3 regions of the Oxalicibacterium sp. genome follow, and region 1 is predicted to be linked to each of the others. Evidence: riboswitches for the same ligand, from Rfam matches in the RefSeq annotation. Region 1 holds a riboswitch; each other region holds the start of a gene.
The links. A riboswitch is a leader RNA that binds a small molecule or an ion and turns the genes downstream of it on or off. The one in region 1 is predicted to bind thiamine pyrophosphate.
Positions count from the first base shown of each region.

Region 2: linked by a shared signal. The riboswitch ahead of ACO1VH_RS07075 (purine-cytosine permease family protein) and the one ahead of ACO1VH_RS12450 (TonB-dependent siderophore receptor) in region 1 are both predicted to bind thiamine pyrophosphate.
Region 3: linked by a shared signal. The riboswitch ahead of thiC (phosphomethylpyrimidine synthase ThiC) and the one ahead of ACO1VH_RS12450 (TonB-dependent siderophore receptor) in region 1 are both predicted to bind thiamine pyrophosphate.

Region 1 is NZ_JBMQZD010000007.1:141,928-147,628, forward strand. It holds gene pnuC (nicotinamide riboside transporter PnuC) at 1-264, opposite strand, end outside; gene ACO1VH_RS12450 (TonB-dependent siderophore receptor) at 287-2,461, opposite strand; TPP riboswitch at 2,518-2,616, opposite strand; gene ACO1VH_RS12455 (hypothetical protein) at 2,713-3,093, opposite strand; gene ACO1VH_RS12460 (4-oxalocrotonate tautomerase) at 3,275-3,508, opposite strand; gene ACO1VH_RS12465 (class II aldolase/adducin family protein) at 3,532-4,296, opposite strand; gene ahpC (alkyl hydroperoxide reductase subunit C) at 4,676-5,239, shown strand; gene ahpF (alkyl hydroperoxide reductase subunit F) at 5,329-5,701, shown strand, end outside.
Region 2 is NZ_JBMQZD010000004.1:136,122-141,822, forward strand. It holds gene ACO1VH_RS07070 (efflux transporter outer membrane subunit) at 1-657, shown strand, start outside; gene ACO1VH_RS07075 (purine-cytosine permease family protein) at 664-1,974, opposite strand; TPP riboswitch at 2,021-2,122, opposite strand; gene ACO1VH_RS07080 (phosphate/phosphite/phosphonate ABC transporter substrate-binding protein) at 2,481-3,296, opposite strand; gene ACO1VH_RS07085 (DUF3309 family protein) at 3,551-3,709, opposite strand; gene ACO1VH_RS07090 (LapA family protein) at 3,877-4,371, shown strand; gene ACO1VH_RS07095 (hypothetical protein) at 4,448-4,861, shown strand; gene ACO1VH_RS07100 (DUF1289 domain-containing protein) at 4,925-5,155, shown strand; gene ACO1VH_RS07105 (peptide chain release factor 3) at 5,352-5,701, shown strand, end outside.
Region 3 is NZ_JBMQZD010000002.1:18,803-24,503, reverse strand. It holds gene ACO1VH_RS04575 (glycerate kinase type-2 family protein) at 1-276, shown strand, start outside; gene pyk (pyruvate kinase) at 357-1,772, shown strand; TPP riboswitch at 1,947-2,049, shown strand; gene thiC (phosphomethylpyrimidine synthase ThiC) at 2,142-4,055, shown strand; gene thiS (sulfur carrier protein ThiS) at 4,055-4,258, shown strand; gene ACO1VH_RS04555 (thiazole synthase) at 4,376-5,188, shown strand; gene thiE (thiamine phosphate synthase) at 5,208-5,701, shown strand, end outside.

The DNA.
Region 1 (5,701 bases):
GCCATGATGCGCACGACCGCCGAACAGCCACTGGTACCAGCCCCACAGCGAGACGGTGATGAAAAAGAACGACAGGCACATGTCGCCATACAGCTTCGCCTCGAAAAAGACGACCGAATACAACGCGGAAGCCGAGATCGAGAACAGCCACGCCCAAGGCGACTGGCGGATGTTCAGCACCACCATCGTGATGGCGAGGCCGAACGAGACGATCTCGAAATACGAGGTGTGGATGAAGCCGAAAAGGATGAGCGGGCTGTTCATGGAATCGATGTGTCCGTAGCGATCAGAAATCGAACTGTGCGCTCAGCTTGACCGTACGCGGCGCACCGGGGAACAGATAGCCACCCAGATCCTGCGTCACATCGCGCCAGTAGAACTTGTCGAACACGTTGTACACGGTAAGGTTGAAGCGGATCGGCGTATTGCCGATACGCGTCGCGTAACGTGCGCCGGCATCGACGATACTGTAACCACCGACGATGGTCTGGTTCTGCGTATCGAAAGCTTTGCTGCCGGCGTAGGTGACGGTCGTATTCAGGTTCAGGCCTGGAACTTCAGCAACCGCATAGTCAAAGAAAGCGACCGTTTTCAGTTTCGGCACATTGACGTTGCGTTTGTCGTCTAGAGCTGGATCGCCGGTATTCTGCTGCTCGGCATCCAACGCGGTTAAACTGACACCGGCCAGCAACTGACGCGTGACGCGGCCAGTGAGGCCGAGTTCGATACCGCGGTGAACTGCATCGCCATTCTGGACAAATTCTCCTCCAGCAGAATTACGATAATCAACGTATTCCAACGGCGCCTTGATCTGGAACAACGATGCAGTAAAACTCAGCGTATTGTTCAAATCCTGCTTGAAGCCGATCTCGATCTGATGAGACTTATTCGGATTCAGCATCTGATCCTCATTGCTTGTGCCCTCCGGCGCAATACCACCATGCTGCAATCCCTGCGAATAAGCGCCGTAGATCGACATACCTAGCCGCGGCGTCACCACCAGCGCGATATTTGGCAATAGATAGCTGCGGTCATAATCAGACGTTTGCGCGCCAGCTGCATCGAATTGTTCGCGCTTCAGTTCCGTATAACGCAGACCAGCATGCAGCTTGACGCGTTGTGACAGCGTCAGGATGTCTTGCACTAAGAACGAATGTTCGTCGTCTTTGCGACGCAATGACACCGGGCCACTTTCATTCGGGCTGCGAGAAGGGATCAATCGCGGATCGTAGATGTTGCTAGTGCCAACGAAGTCATACACTTCTTCGCCGAATGAATCGCGACGGCGCATCGTGTCGATACCAAAAGTCAGGTCATGTGCGATTCCACCGGTTTGCACTTTACCTTGCAACAAAGCCTGCGTGCTGAAGATCCGATATCGTTGATTATCGCTGCGATAGTCGTACACATCGTAATCACCATTCGAGCAGTATCCTGGCCATAGCGCTCCCGCACTACATCCATATGGAAACGCCGAATGATCGTCTCGCTTCAACTCATAGCGATTCGCACCCAGCGTCACATGCCAGTTGTTATCGATGTTGTACTTGAAACGTAATCCGACATTACTGGTGTCGTCCGTTACCGGCGTGACCCATGGCTCATCTCCGAGTAGTCGCTTCGGATCGACGTGCGATGGCACATTGGTGCCGCCAAGCAGCTGATACCCCGGCGCCGTAATCTGCGACTTGTGCTGATAATCCATATCCAGCTGCAGCAGCGCACGATCGGTCAGATGCCAGTCGAATGCGCCGGAAACGAAGTTGCGATTGCCGTCCGCGCCCTTCACGTAGGAATTGATCGTTTCGGTCGCTGCATTGATGCGATAGCCGAAACGCCTGTCTTCCGACATGCCGCCGAGGTCGATCGCGCCGTAGGCGGTGCCGCGTTCGCTGAATTCGGTCGTCAGCGTGCGCACCGGCGTTTCGGTCGGACGCTTGGTGACGTAGTTGATGATGCCGCCCGGCGTCGCCACGCCAGCCTGCAGGCCGGACAAACCCTTCAGGATTTCGATGCGCTCCTTGTTTTCCAGCGGCACGGACGACGCGCCGGAGAACGACAGGCCGTCCTTGCGGAAGCTGGTTTCGTTTTCCAGCGTGAAGCCGCGGATCGAGAATTGTTCGGCGTAGCCGACCGCGTTGTAGGCATCGTTGACGCTGGCATCGGTTTCGACCGCCGCCGTCGTCGAACGAATATTGCGGTCCTGCATCTGCTGCTGCGTGATGACGGTGACGGAAGCGGGGGTTTCCAGCAGCGGCGTTTCGCCGAAGCCGCCGACGCTGGCGGTTTTGGCCTTGCCGCCGTCATCTGGCGCGGCGGTCACGGTCACGGCGGGCAGCACGTTCTCGGGCGCGTCATTGTTCTGCGCAGTCTGGGCAAATGCCGGCGCAAACGCGCAGGCCTGGGCGATCGCGGCGGCGATCAGGGAAGTGTTGAAGCGGGACATGTCGGTCAATCTCATCGCGTTGCGGAAAATGCATACGCAGGAAGGGACAAAGGACGACCGACGACAATGAAGACGAAGACTTTGCGCTTTCCTACGCTGGCATTATCCAGGTCAGGTTCAAGGGTTTCATCTCACCCGAAGATTGCTCTTCAGGACCCCTAGCGTGGCGCGAATACTATCATGAAAAAACGGCAGAAATGTCAATTTCTGCCGCAAATTCAATAACTTGGAAGAGAATAGGGATTTCCGCAACAGTCCGGCCGGCTTCAGCGGCGGTGATGGTGCGCACGCCGTGCCTGCTGCGCCGTCTTTTCGGATTCCTCGACTTCGTTGCTGTTCTGATGATCGTCGTGCGCATCGACCATTTCCGGCGCTTCTTCGATACGCGTGATGCCGGCGTCGACTGCAATCGGATCGCTGGCAGGGAAACTCATTTCCAGTGCCGTATCGAGCAGTGTTTCCTGAATCTGCTCGCCGGGCGGCGGTGCCGCTTCCTCGGGCATTTCGGCAACCGGATCGCTGGCAGGAAAAGTGTCGTCGAGCGCCTTGTCGAGTAATTGCTCTTCATGCGAGGCGGAATCCGGCGTAACCGGCGTGCCGCGCTCGTTGTCTTCTGGCTTGGCTTTTTGAGAGTGATTGCGCGTCATCGCCATCTCCTGATGCATTGTCCACAGATCAGCATCGCGGACCGGCGTTGGCGCGTCGGTGCGCTGGCCCACATAACTGCGGGAAGAAATGGCTTCGTCCCATGAAAAACGCCGCCATCGGCGGCGTTTTCACGTATTGCAGCAAGTATTCCTAGGAATACGCCGTCGACTTACTTCCGGCTCATTCCTTTTCCGACCACAGCACGCCGCCGGTCGCCCAGTCTTCGCGCTTGAGTTCGGTGATGAGGATATCGACCGATTCCGCTGAAGAACCCAGCGTGGCGACCGTCGCTTCGGTGACGGCTTTGACGAATGCGCGCTTCTGTTCCAGCGTACGGCCTTCGAACAGTTGAACGTTGATGGTTGGCATGATTGGCTCCTTCGGTTGATGATGATTCGATGCGGTGCAATTCAATTCGGCGACAGATCAATCGCCGATCATTGGCGATACGACGGCGAAATCGCGTCCAGCTTGCGCAGCAACGCAGGCCATTCCAGCACGCCTTCCGGCGAGCCGTCGCCCAGCAATTCCTTGTACGTTTTCGCGCATACTTCCGGCGACGGGATGTTCAGCTGTCCACCACCCGATTGCGCCTTCAACTGAAACGCGCAAGCCTTGTCCAGCGTATCCATCAACACATAGGCTTCGGCGACTGTGCGGCCGGAAATCAGCGTGCCATGATTGCGCAGCAACATCGCCGGATAGTCGCCGAGATGCTCGATCAGCCGTGTCTGCTCGGCCGCGGACAGCGCCAGACCTTCGTAATCGTGATAACCCATCTGCTGATAGAAGCGCAGCGCATGCTGCGACAGCGGCAGCAGGCCGCCCTGCTGCATGCCGACGGCGACGCCGTTCTCGTTATGCAGATGCATGACGCACATCGCATCCTTGCGTGCCGCATGCACCGCGCCGTGGATCGCAAAGCCGGTCACGTTCACGCGCGCGCTCTGGTCGCCGATGATGTTGCCGTGGATGTCGATCTTCACCAGGCTGGAAGCGGTGATTTCGTCGAAACGCCAGCCGAACGGGTTGATCAGGAAACGGCCTTCCTCGCCCGGCACCGTGGCCGAGATATGCGTGTAAATCAGGTCGTCCCAATTCTTCAGTGCGCAAAGGCGGTAGCAGGCGGCCAGATCGACGCGCACCTGCCATTCGGCGGCGCTGATGCCGGCTGACGGGGAAGCGGGGAGGGAATTATTCATGGCAACAGCTTGATTGAAATGCAAAAAGAAACCGCACGCATGCGGTTCGCTACGGGAAGCTTGCCATTATAAGGGCATCGTCCAGGCCTCGTTCGCGTAGGCCGATGGCTGAAGAACCACACGGAACGGCCCGGCAGCGTTGAAGTCTCATCGAAGCTACGTTGAAACCGCATGGGCGCAGCAGGAAGCCGTCACGGCAATGTCTTCAAAAGGCTGCATAATAGTCAATTCGTTACTGGCTACTGCTTCGCCTTTACCATAGCGAAAACAAATTGGTTTTCTAAAATAAATCAATTATGCAAATGAGTCGAATTTGTCTAACATTCGAACTCATGCTTTTTTAACCCACTTTTCAACCCAACCCAAAAGGAAAAGCGACATGTCTCTTATCAATACCCAAGTCCAACCCTTCAAGACCCAGGCTTTCCACAATGGCAAGTTCATCGAAGTCACGGAACAGTCGCTGAAGGGCAAATGGTCTGTCCTGATCTTCATGCCGGCAGCCTTCACGTTCAACTGCCCGACTGAAGTCGAAGACGCGGCCGACAGCTATGCCGAATTCCAGAAACTGGGCACCGAAGTCTACATCGTCACGACCGACACGCACTTCTCGCACAAGGTCTGGCATGAAACCTCGCCGGCCGTCGGCAAGGCGAAATTCCCGCTGGTCGGCGATCCGACGCACCAGCTGACCAACGCTTTCGGCGTGCACATTCCGGAAGAAGGCCTGGCGCTGCGCGGTACGTTCATCATCAATCCGGACGGCGTCATCAAGACCCTGGAAATCCACTCGAACGAAATCGCTCGCGACGTTTCCGAAACCCTGCGCAAGCTGAAAGCTGCACAGTACACGGCTGCCCACCCGAACGAAGTGTGCCCGGCCAAGTGGAAAGAAGGCGAAAAGACCCTGGCTCCGTCGCTGGACCTGGTCGGCAAGATCTAATCAGGCAGTAACAGGCAAGTCCGCTGCATCGCCGAACCCGTGCCGGGTTCGGCAGCAGCAAAATCTAACGAAAGAAAGTAGGGACCATCATGCTGGATGCAAATCTCAGAGACCAATTGAAAGGCTATTTGGAGCGCATCGTGCAGCCGATCGAGATCGTTGCATCGCTCGATGGCGGCGAAAAATCGCGCGAACTGCAGGAACTGCTGCAGGAAATCGTCGTATTGAGCGACAAGATCACTTTGGTCGAACGCACCGACGATGACGAGCGCAAGCCTTCCTTTGTCATCAAGCGCCCGGACGCACACGCAGGCATTCAGTTCGCCGCGATTCCGATGGGCCACGAATTCACGTCGCTGGTGCTCGCACTGCTGCAGACCGGCGGCCACCCGTTGAAACTCGAAGAATCCGTCATCGAGCAGATCCGCAATCTGGACGGCGACTATCACTTCGAAACGTACA
Region 2 (5,701 bases), on a different contig from region 1:
GGACGCCAGCCGCAGGCATTGCAGGTGGCAGAGCAGGATCTGGATGCCTTGACGGTGCCGGAAGTCGGCGCGGGTCTGCCGTCGACGCTGCTGTTGCGCCGCCCCGATCTGGCCAGCGCGGAAGCGCAGCTGTATGCCTCCGATGCGAATGTCGCCGCCGCGCGCGCAGCCTTGCTGCCGACCATCACGCTGAGCGGCACGGCCGGTTCGTCGAGCGCGGCGCTGTTGTCGCTGACCGATCCTGCCTACAGCATCGGCATTGCGGCATCCATTGTCCGTACGTTGTTCGATGGCGACCGTCTTGGCCAGCAGGTCGAATTGAACGAATCGTCGCGCCGCCAGCTGGTCGAAAGCTATCGCAATGCGATCCATTCCGCGCTGAAGGAAGTCGACGATGCGCTCGGCAATGCCGAACGCAATCGCAACCAGGAAAGAGCGCAGATCGAGATACGCGAAGAAGCGCTGCGCGCACTGCAGCTGTCCGAGTTGCGTTACCGCGAGGGAGCGGACGATCTGAACAGCCTGCTCGATGCGCAGCGCACTTTATTCACTGCAGAGGATCAGCTGGCGCAGCAGCGCCTGCTGCGTTTGAGCGGTACCACCGATCTATTCAAGGCGCTGGGCGGCGGCTGGAGCCGTCCGATTACGACGCAGTAACGCCGATCAGACGTGTATCTGCGGAGCCTGCGGCGTTTTGCCGCGTAAATTCCGCCATGCGACACCCAGTAGCAGCGTAACGGCCAGGCTGGGAAGCGCAGAGCCGAGTTGCGGCCACCATGCCGGGCAGGCGTGGAAGACGGCGATGCCGATCAGCCAGATCGCAACCGGAACCGTGTTGACCGGACGTTGCGTGGCTTCTCCCCGCAGCGACAATTGCGATACGACGACGCCGAACAGCGGAACGAAGACCGAGCTCAGCATCAGCAGAAAGGGTTCGAGTCCGTGCATCGGCAGCACCAGCGCGCAGGCCGTGGCGGCGATCGCCAGCACGATGCCCCAGCTGCGGATGCTGATACGGCTGTGCAGGAAGTTCAGTGAAACTGAACCGGAATAGACGTCGCCGTAGGCATTGTCCATTTCATCGATCAGGATCAGCCCGAGTGCGACCAGTCCGCCTTGCGCGAGCAGGATGGTCGCCAGCAGGTCCGCATCCGGTGCAGTCGTGCTGACGATCAGCACGCCGAGCGCGTGGCACCAGATGTTGGCGATCGCGAAGCCCAGCCAGGTGCCGCGGAAGGTGCTGGCACTGCTCCTGCCGTAGCGCGCGAAATCCGCCACCAGCGGCAGCCACGATACCGGCATCGCCATTACCAGATCGATGCCGGCTAATAGCCCCATCGAGCCGTCACCGGGCTTGTCCCAGAAATCCTGCAAGCCGTTCGCCTGCGCCTTCAGCAGGAACTGCCAGCTGATCCAGAGCAGCGACAGGATCACCAGCGGCAGGCCGAAACGGCCGACGAAGCGTCGCACCAGTCCGATCATCGAACCGGTTGCCAGCGCGATCAGCAGTAGTCCCCAGAACAGCGCGGTGACATACGGCACCCAGGCGGCTTCAAGTCCGAAGATGTCCTTGATCAGCGCCGTCGTGCCGTCGCGCATGACGACCAGCTCGAATGCGCTCCAGCCGAGCAGCTGGACGATGTTCAGCACGACCGGCAATCTGGCAAACGAACTGCCCAGCGTCTGGCACATCAGCGCCGGACTCGGCAGGCCGCGTTCGCAGCCGATGCGCGCGACCCATGCCAGCAGTGCCGCACCGAGCAGCGAGCCGATCAGGATAGCGACGACGGCATTGCGCGGTCCCAGCGCGCTACCGAGGAAGGCGCCGATCTGCATGACCAGCAGGCCGACGCCGAGGCTGAACCACAGCGCCGCGTGATCGCGAAATGCAAAGACGCGATCGGCCAGTGCAACCGGCGTGAAGACGGATGAGGTGGAAGAAGGTGAAGCGGAAGAAGATTCTGGCAAGGCCATCGTTGTCTTTCAAGGATGGCAGGTCGGCTGATGCGGTGCGGCGCCGTAGGCGGCCGGCATGCTTTCCTGCGCGAGGATTACCTCAATCAGGTTCAACGGGTATTTCTCACCCGCGCAATGACGATGCGCAGGACCCCGAGCGAATTCGCGTTTGGCGAAGGGCGCTACTTTGAGCTAAAAAACGGCAGCAGGCAAGCGGCGATGCTCCGCTGCGAAGAGAGCGTGGAGGATGTAGTGGGGAAAACGGATGGGATGCTGCGGAGATGCCCAAGAAAAAGCCGGACCGTCAAATGTGAGGGGAGGCGGTCCGGCCAAAAAACAGCAGCAAAGAAAACAACAGCAGAGTCGCGATGGGGGATGACGCATTGCCCGCAAAGCAACAATATACTGTATGAAAACACAGTATATTGCCTGTCGCCGTAAAAGTCACGCTTTCCATTTCGGCACCCCAAAAAGCAAAAAGCCGCATGGCAGATGCCATGCGGCCGAAAAGGGGATGGAGCGGATTACAGGCCGAGGCGGGCGGTTGCTTCGCTCATGACGGCGTCGTTCCATGGCACGAAGCCGGTCATGTTGATCTTCGACAACGCGGTGCGGCCGGCGTCGTTGTTGGACAGATCGAGCAGCAGGATGCGCAGTTTGTCACGATCGGCGGCGCTCAGCTTTTTCGACACAACGAATTGCTTTATTGGGACGGGTTTGGTCTCCGCCAGAATGCGTCCACCTTTGTCGACCCAGCTCTTGGCAACCTTGGCCGAACCGGTCACGCCGGCATCGACGAAGCCGTTGTCGATCATGAATGGCACGGCGTCCTGATAGCGGGTCGCCGTATAGGCGCGTTCCGGCTGCGGGAAGCCCAGCTCATTCAGGGCGGCGGTGAACATCGTGGTCGTGATCGATTCGATCGAGGGCACGCCGATCTTCTTGCCGCGCAAATCCTGCATCGACTTCAGCGGCGAATCCTTCTTCACCATCACGTGCGCGCGATAGTCGGTGTAGCCCTTGGCCGTCGCCAGACCTTCATAGCCGTCTTTCTTCACGGCCAGCAGGCCGACGTGCGCCGGATGAATGAAGGCCAGATCGTACTTGCCTTCGGCCAGGCCTTTTTCCAGCGTGGCGTACTTGTCGACGCTTTGCACGCGCACGTTCTGCTTCAGTTCCTTGGACAGCAATTGCAGCAACGGCTTGTAGCGCTCGCTGGCCGGACCGCCGTCCTGATAGGTCACACCTTCGTTGACTGCCAGCACAAGATCCTGTGCCGCTGCCGAACCGATACCGGCAACCAATACCGTCGCCGCCAGAAAAGTCCTGATTAATTTCATGTGTCGCTCCAAGTATCTTTTTTATTAGTAATGCTTATTGGGAGTGAATGTTACATTAATCAGCTAGTGTGAGAAGAGATTTTCTTGCTGTGTGTCAGCATGTTTGTTTTCCGCAAAAGAACGGCGCGCCAGCAGAAAAGCGCCGGCCTGTGTGGGGAAGCGAAATGGCAGGAAAAGATGGGGTTGCCCCGTCTTGTCGCGAGGATTTTTACATTTTCTATTTATCGAAGCGAGGCGATAGCGAAGCGCAGGTATCAGATATAACCCGTCAGCAGCATGATCAGCAGGATCACGACCAGCAGTCCCGTGATGCCGCTTGGTGCATAACCCCAACTCCGGCTGTAGCCCCAGCTGGGCAGCGCACCGATCAGGATCAGGATGAGAATGACGAGAAGAATGGTGCCGAGCGTCATGATGGCCTCCTTTGCCGGGTGGCGTTTCTGTCGTAGACAGACCAGCGTAGATGCGGAAGGACAAAGGCATCTGTACGCTGTCGAACACTGCAGACGAATGGAAGCCGGCACAATGTACTGACATCTTTTCTGACAAAACCAAATTTCTGAAAAATCGAGGAGGCGCCATGCAAATTCGTACCGTGTTGTTCGTCATCATCCTGGGCGCCATTGGCGGGTTGGCGGCACTGAACTGGGAAACCTTCAATGCGCCGACCGAGCTGTGGCTGGGCGTAACGACGGTGCAGGCGCCGCTGGGACTGGTGATGCTGGGGCTGACGGCAGTGCTGACCGCGTTTTTTCTGGTCTTCATCATCTATCTGCAATCGTCGGTGCTGCTGGAGGCGCGCCGTCACGCGAAGGAGCTGCAGGCGAACCGGGAACTGGCAGATCAGGCGGAAGCCTCGCGTTTCACCGAACTGCGCCGTTTCATCGAACTGGAACTGCGCTCCGTCGTGCAGCAGGACACCGAAACGCGCACCGCGCTGCTGGCACGGCTGGACCGTCTCGATACGGAATTGATGGCGGCGGTGAACCAGTCAGGCAATACGCTGGCGGCCTATATCGGCGAAGTGGAAGACCGGCTGGAGCGCGACGGCAAGGTGGATCGGCCACTTCCTTAATGTTTCTACATGGAAATAAATCGAACCGCAAAGGTTACATCGGCTAAACTGTCGAAGTTGCTTTTCGGAACGATCCATGGCGAAGAAGGGACAATCGGACAATTCCACGGTTTACATCCTGCTTGCGGTGGTGTGCGCCATCCTGTGCGCGGCGATGTTGTGGATGTACTTCGACTACAAGCAGCGCACGGCGTCCTATGTGGCGTATGCGAATTTTGGCCCGATGGTCGTGCGCAATTCCGATTTCTCCATCCGGGCCACGGTAGCCGTGCAGACGCGCAATGCCGATGTCTCCTGGTTCGAAAGCAATAAAAGCGCGGTGAACTTTGCGTTGCAGGCAGCACTGGCCAAGGCCGATCCGGCGCGCGTGCGCAAGCCCGACGGTGTGGCCTACGTACAAGGCTTGTTGCGCGATTCGGTCAATGGACGGCTGGGAACGCAGGCGGCGCAGGACATCGTGCTGACCGATTTCCTCATCCAGCAAAACTGATCGACTGCGGCCGTCGCGGGCAGGCATTACAATGCCGTTACCGCAATCGCGAACGCTGCACCGATGAGCAACAACAATTCCGACAATCCCGACGACCGTTCCGCCGACGCAGGCCGCAACAGCCTGCGCCCCGATTCTCCGTGCGCAGGTTACTGCTCCACTTCGCATGGCGACGAAGTCTGCAAGGGCTGCGGCCGTACCTGGGACGAAGTGCTGAACTGGATCATCTACACCGACGAGGAAAAGGCCGCCGTCTGGGCGCGTCTGGAAGCGGCCGGGCTGGTCAAGCGCTAGCGTTGCACTGATATTGCGCTGATTTCGTACAGTTTTTTCGGCACTTCTCCGAACTGCGCGCCAAACCTGGCAGGCCGAATTCGACGGTATTTCAGCTGTTGCCGCAACGGCAAGCCAGGCCGGCAACACCGCATGCCGATTGGACTTCAAGGCAGGGAATCGGTAGACTTGTGGCCTTTTTCCAAGGGCACTCTTCATGTCCGTCACGCCCGATTCCCCTGTTGATTCTTCCGTTGCCGATACCGCCGATGCGGCGCCTGCCGAATCCGGTAACGAAACGCGTGCCGTTTCCTCCGACCTGATTGCCAAGGAAGTTGCGCGCCGCCGCACCTTCGGCATCATTTCCCACCCCGATGCGGGTAAAACCACGCTGACCGAGAAGCTGCTGTTGTTCTCGGGTGCGATCCAGCTTGCCGGTACCGTTAAGGGACGCAAGAGCGGCCGCCATGCGACATCCGACTGGATGGACATCGAGAAGCAGCGCGGCATTTCGGTCGCCAGCTCGGTGATGCAGTTCGAATATCGCGATCACGTGGTCAACCTGCT
Region 3 (5,701 bases), on a different contig from region 1:
GCCGAATTCCTGCTGAGCCTGGCGGTCACGCTGAACGGCCAGCAGGGCATCCATGCGCTGGCGTGCGATACCGACGGCATCGACGGTTCCGAAGACAATGCTGGCGCAATCTACCAGCCGGATTCGATGCAGCGTGCCGCCGACAAGGGCTTGAGCGCGAAAGCCATGCTGGAAAACAATGACGGCTACGGTTTCTTCAGTGCGCTGAATGACCTGATCGTCAGCGGCCCGACGCGGACCAACGTTAATGATTTTCGGGCCATCCTGATCCTGTAACTCATTCGTCGTCATGCTTGTAGTAAGCATTGCCAGCATGACGACACACTAGTTTTTATTGTTACTTTTAGAAAGCTGTCATGAGACGCAATCGCAAAGCAAAAATCGTCGCCACTCTGGGCCCTGCCAGCGGCGATCTGGAAACCATTACCGCGTTGTTCGAAGCGGGCGTGGACATGTTCCGCTTCAACTTCAGCCACGGTTCGCACGAAGATCATCGTGCACGTCACCAGATCGTGCGCAGCCTGGAAGAGAAGTACGGCCGTCCGGTCGCCATCCTGGCCGACCTGCAAGGCCCGAAGATTCGTCTCGGTACCTTCAATGGCGATTCCACGATGCTGGTCGCTGGCGAGCAGTTCGTGCTCGATCGCGATGAAACCCCGGGCGACGCAACGCGCGTCTATCTGCCGCATCCGGAACTGTTCGCAGCTGTTGGCGCCGGCCAGACGCTGCTGCTGGACGACGGCAAGATCCGCCTGTCCGTCGAAAGCAACAAGGACAACCGCATCGTCACCAAGGTCGCTGTCGGCGGCAAGATATCGAACCGCAAGGGCGTGAACGTTCCTGATGCGATCCTGCCGATTCCGGCAATGACCGCCAAGGATCTGGTCGACCTGGAATTCGCGCTGTCGCTGGGTGTGGACTGGGTTGCACTGTCGTTCGTGCAGCAGGTTTCCGACATCGAAGACGCACGCAAGATCATCGGCGATCGTGCACTGATCCAGTCGAAGATCGAGAAGCCGGCTGCCATGCTGGACATCGACGGCATCTGCAAGGCATCCGACTCCGTGATGGTTGCCCGCGGCGACCTCGGCGTCGAACTGCCGATCTCGCAAGTGCCGCGCGCGCAAAAGGAAATCATCCGTGCTGCACGCAAGTACGGCCGTCCGACCATCGTTGCCACGCACATGCTGGAATCGATGACCGAATCGCCGATGCCGACGCGGGCGGAAGCCTCCGACGTCGCCAACGCGATCTACGAAGGTGCCGATGCGGTTATGCTGTCGGCCGAATCGGCCAGCGGCAAGAACCCGGTGCGTGCTGTTCAGATGATGGACAGCATCATCAAGGAAGTCGAAGCCGATCCGACCTACCGCACGTTGCTGGATGCGCAGCAAGTTGCACCGTTGCCGACGCCGGAAGATGCGATTGTCACCGCACTGCGCGATGTGACGACGGTCGTCAACGCCGCCGGTATCGTGACCTACACGAAATCGGGCCACACCAGCATGTTCGGCGCACGCGTGCGTCCGAATGCTTCGATCCTGAGCATTACGCCGGACATCAAGATTGCACGTCGTCTGGCATGGGTCTGGGGCATCCACTCGATCGTCGGCAAGGACGTCACATCGGTCGACGAGATGGTGCAGGTTGCCGTCAGCTCCGCAATGCGTGAAGGCTTCGCGAAAGTCGGCGAATACCTGACGATCACGGCCGGCCTGCCGTTCGGTGAATCGGGTACGACCAACCTGTTGCACATCGCGACGGTGAAGTAATCCGCTGCTCTGGGGGCGACTTGCCGCTTTCCAGAGCTGACATCGATGCATTCCGTTGAGTCACGACAATGTGTCTGGAATGCATCGATGTCAGACGCCAAAGTTTGACCGCGGTCAATGAACGCCGAAGCGGCGGCTCATAGACTGGCAAGGTAGTCGTTGTATCTGTAGTCGAAGTAAAGCTAGGGGTCCTGACCGAACGTCGTTCGGCCGGGTGAGAAAAACCCTTGAACCTGATCTGGATAATGCCAGCGAAGGGAAGCTGCCGAGTTGTGATGGTCCGTCCGTTTTGATGTTTTTGACGACTGCCATCCGTTCTCGAAAACTCCTGAGCTGGCTCCAAGCCACTGAGTTAGCCAAGGAGCCAATATGAACGCCAATCCGAAATTCCTGTCCGCCACCGCGACAGTCGACGAAGCAGCCATCCAGCCGCTGCCGAATTCCCGCAAGATCTACATCGAAGGTTCGCGTCCCGACATTCGCGTGCCGATGCGCGAAATCTCGCAGTCCGATACGCCTGCGTCGTTCGGCTTCGAAAAGAATCCGCCGATCTACGTGTACGACACATCCGGCCCATACACCGATCCGGACGTGAAGATCGACATCCGTTCCGGCCTGAATACGCCGCGTCTGCCGTGGATTCTGGAACGCAACGACACCGAAGAGCTGCCGGGCCCGACCTCGCAATACGGCATCGAACGCCTGAACGATCCGAAACTGGCCGAACTGCGCTTCAATCTGCATCGCAAGCCGCGCCGCGCACTGGCCGGCAAGAACGTGTCGCAGATGCATTACGCGCGTCAGGGCATCGTCACGCCGGAAATGGAATTCGTCGCGATCCGCGAAAACATGAACCGCCGCGCGTATCTGGAAGAACTGAAGAAGTCCGGTGAAAAGGGTGCCAAGCTGGCCGAGCTGATGGGCCGCCAGCATCCGGGCCAATCGTTTGGTGCGTCGATCCCGATGGAAATCACGCCGGAATTCGTGCGCGACGAAATCGCCCGCGGCCGCGCGATTATTCCGGCCAACATCAACCATCCGGAAGTCGAGCCGATGATCATCGGCCGCAACTTCCTCGTCAAGATCAACGCAAACATCGGTAACTCGGCTGTGACCTCGTCGATCGGCGAAGAAGTCGAAAAAATGACGTGGGCGATCCGCTGGGGCGGCGACAACGTGATGGATCTGTCGACCGGCAAGCACATTCACGAAACGCGCGAATGGATCATTCGCAATTCGCCGGTGCCGATCGGCACCGTGCCGATCTATCAGGCGCTGGAAAAGGTCAACGGCAAGGCCGAAGACCTGACGTGGGAAATCTTCCGCGACACGCTGATCGAGCAGGCCGAGCAGGGCGTCGACTACTTCACGATCCACGCCGGCGTACGCCTGCAATACGTGCCGCTGACGGCCAAGCGCATGACCGGCATCGTGTCGCGCGGCGGTTCGATCATGGCGAAATGGTGTCTCGCGCATCACAAGGAATCCTTCCTGTACGAGCACTTCGAAGACATCTGCGAAATCATGAAGGCGTATGACGTGTCGTTCTCGCTGGGTGACGGCTTGCGTCCGGGTTCGATCTATGACGCCAACGACGAAGCGCAACTCGGCGAACTGCGCACGCTGGGCGAACTGACACAGATCGCATGGAAGCACGACGTGCAGGTGATGATCGAAGGTCCGGGTCACGTGCCGATGCACCTGATCAAGGAAAACATGGACCTGCAACTGGAACACTGCCACGAAGCGCCGTTCTACACGCTGGGTCCGTTGACGACCGACATCGCGCCGGGCTACGACCACATCACGTCCGGCATCGGCGCCGCGCAGATCGGCTGGTACGGCACCGCGATGCTGTGCTACGTGACGCCGAAGGAGCATCTCGGCTTGCCGAACAAGGTCGACGTCAAGGACGGCATCATCACGTACAAGATCGCCGCGCATGCTGCCGATCTGGCAAAAGGCCACCCCGGTGCGCAAATCCGCGATAATGCACTGTCGAAGGCGCGTTTCGAATTCCGCTGGGAAGACCAGTTCAATATCGGCCTGGATCCGGACAAGGCGCGCGAATTCCACGACGAGACTTTGCCCAAGGATTCTGCTAAAGTCGCGCACTTCTGCTCGATGTGCGGTCCGCACTTCTGTTCGATGAAAATCACGCAAGAAGTACGCGATTACGCAGCCAATCAGGGCATTTCCGAAATCCAGGCGCTCAAGCAGGGCATGGAAGTCAAATCGATCGAGTTCGTCAAAAGCGGCTCGGAAATTTATCAGAAGCAATGATGTTTGAAATCGAACTGAACGGCGCACCGCACCAGGTCGGCGACGGCAACAATGTCGAGGAACTGGTGGCAGCCTTGTCGCTGGCCGGCAAGGCGGTCGCCGTGGCCATCAACCGCGAAATCGTGCCGCGCAGCCAGTGGGCTGACCGCAAGCTGCAGCCGGCCGATCGCGTCGATGTCGTGCGCGCCATCGGCGGCGGTTGAGTCGCCTGTGCCGGCGCGGCACCTGCCGCCCGGCGTATTGATCATGCCTGCAGCATCCGTGATGCGGGCCGCGGCGGACTTGCGACAAGGTCCGTACTGAAGAACACGGGAATCATCATGAGCCATTCCGCTCCTCAAACCACGCCTTTTGCCGACCAACCGTTCGTTGTCGCCGGCAAGACCTATCGTTCGCGCCTGCTGGTCGGCAGCGGCAAATACAAGGACCTGACCGAAACGCGCGAAGCCAGCCTTGCCAGCGGCGCCGAGATCGTCACTGTCGCGATCCGCCGCGTGAACATCGGCCAGGACCCGAATGCACCGAGCCTGCTAGACGCATTGCCGCCATCGGAATTCACGTTGCTGCCGAACTCGGCCGGCTGCTATAACGCAGCCGATGCCGTCTACACGCTGCAGCTCGGTCGCGAACTGCTCGGCGGCCACAAGCTGTGCAAACTGGAAGTGCTGGGCGACGAGAAGACGCTGTTCCCCAACATGCCGGAAACGCTGAAGGCAGCCGAGACGCTGGTCAAGGATGGCTTCGACGTGATGGTCTATTGCAGCGATGATCCGATCCAGGCGCGCATGCTGGAAGACATCGGTTGCGCCGCGATCATGCCGTTGGCTTCGCTGATCGGTTCCGGCATGGGCATCCTGAATCCGTGGAACCTGTCGCTGATCGTCGAACAGTCGAAAGTGCCGGTGATCGTTGATGCTGGTGTCGGCACCGCGTCGGACGCAGCGATCGCAATGGAGCTCGGTTGCGACGGCGTATTGATGAACACCGCAATCGCCGGCGCGCAGGATCCGGTGCGCATGGCGCATGCGATGAAGCTCGGTATCGACGCCGGCCGCAATGCGTATCTGGCCGGCCGTATTCCGAAAAAATTTGCCGCTTCGCCATCGTCGCCGATGGCCGGTCGCGTCGTCTGATCGCACAAGGAGAGTGAATATGGACAAGAAAGCCAACCTGCGCGGCCTGTATCTGGTCACGCCCGACTGGGACGATACCCGCAAGCTGCTGGAGATTTCCGAGCTGGCATTGAAGGGCGGCCGCATCGCATTGCTGCAATATCGCCACAAGACGGCGGATGAAGCGCAGCGCCGTGAACAGGCAGAATGCCTGCAGGCCTTGTGCCGCAGCTATCAGACGCCGTTCATCATCAACGACTACGTCGATCTGTGCCTCGCCCTCGATGCGGATGGCATCCACGTCGGCGGTACCGATGCAACGGTGGCCGAAGTGCGCAAGCAGGTCGGTGCGGACAAGATCGTCGGCGCATCCTGCTATGGCAGCCTGGAACGCGCGCAGGCATCGGAAGCGGCCGGCGCCAGCTACGTCGCCTTCGGCGGCTTCTATCCGTCGCGCGTGAAGAAATACGAAGTCACGACCAAGCCGACCATCGTCAGCGACTGGAAAGCGCAGGGCAAAGTGCCGAGCGTGGT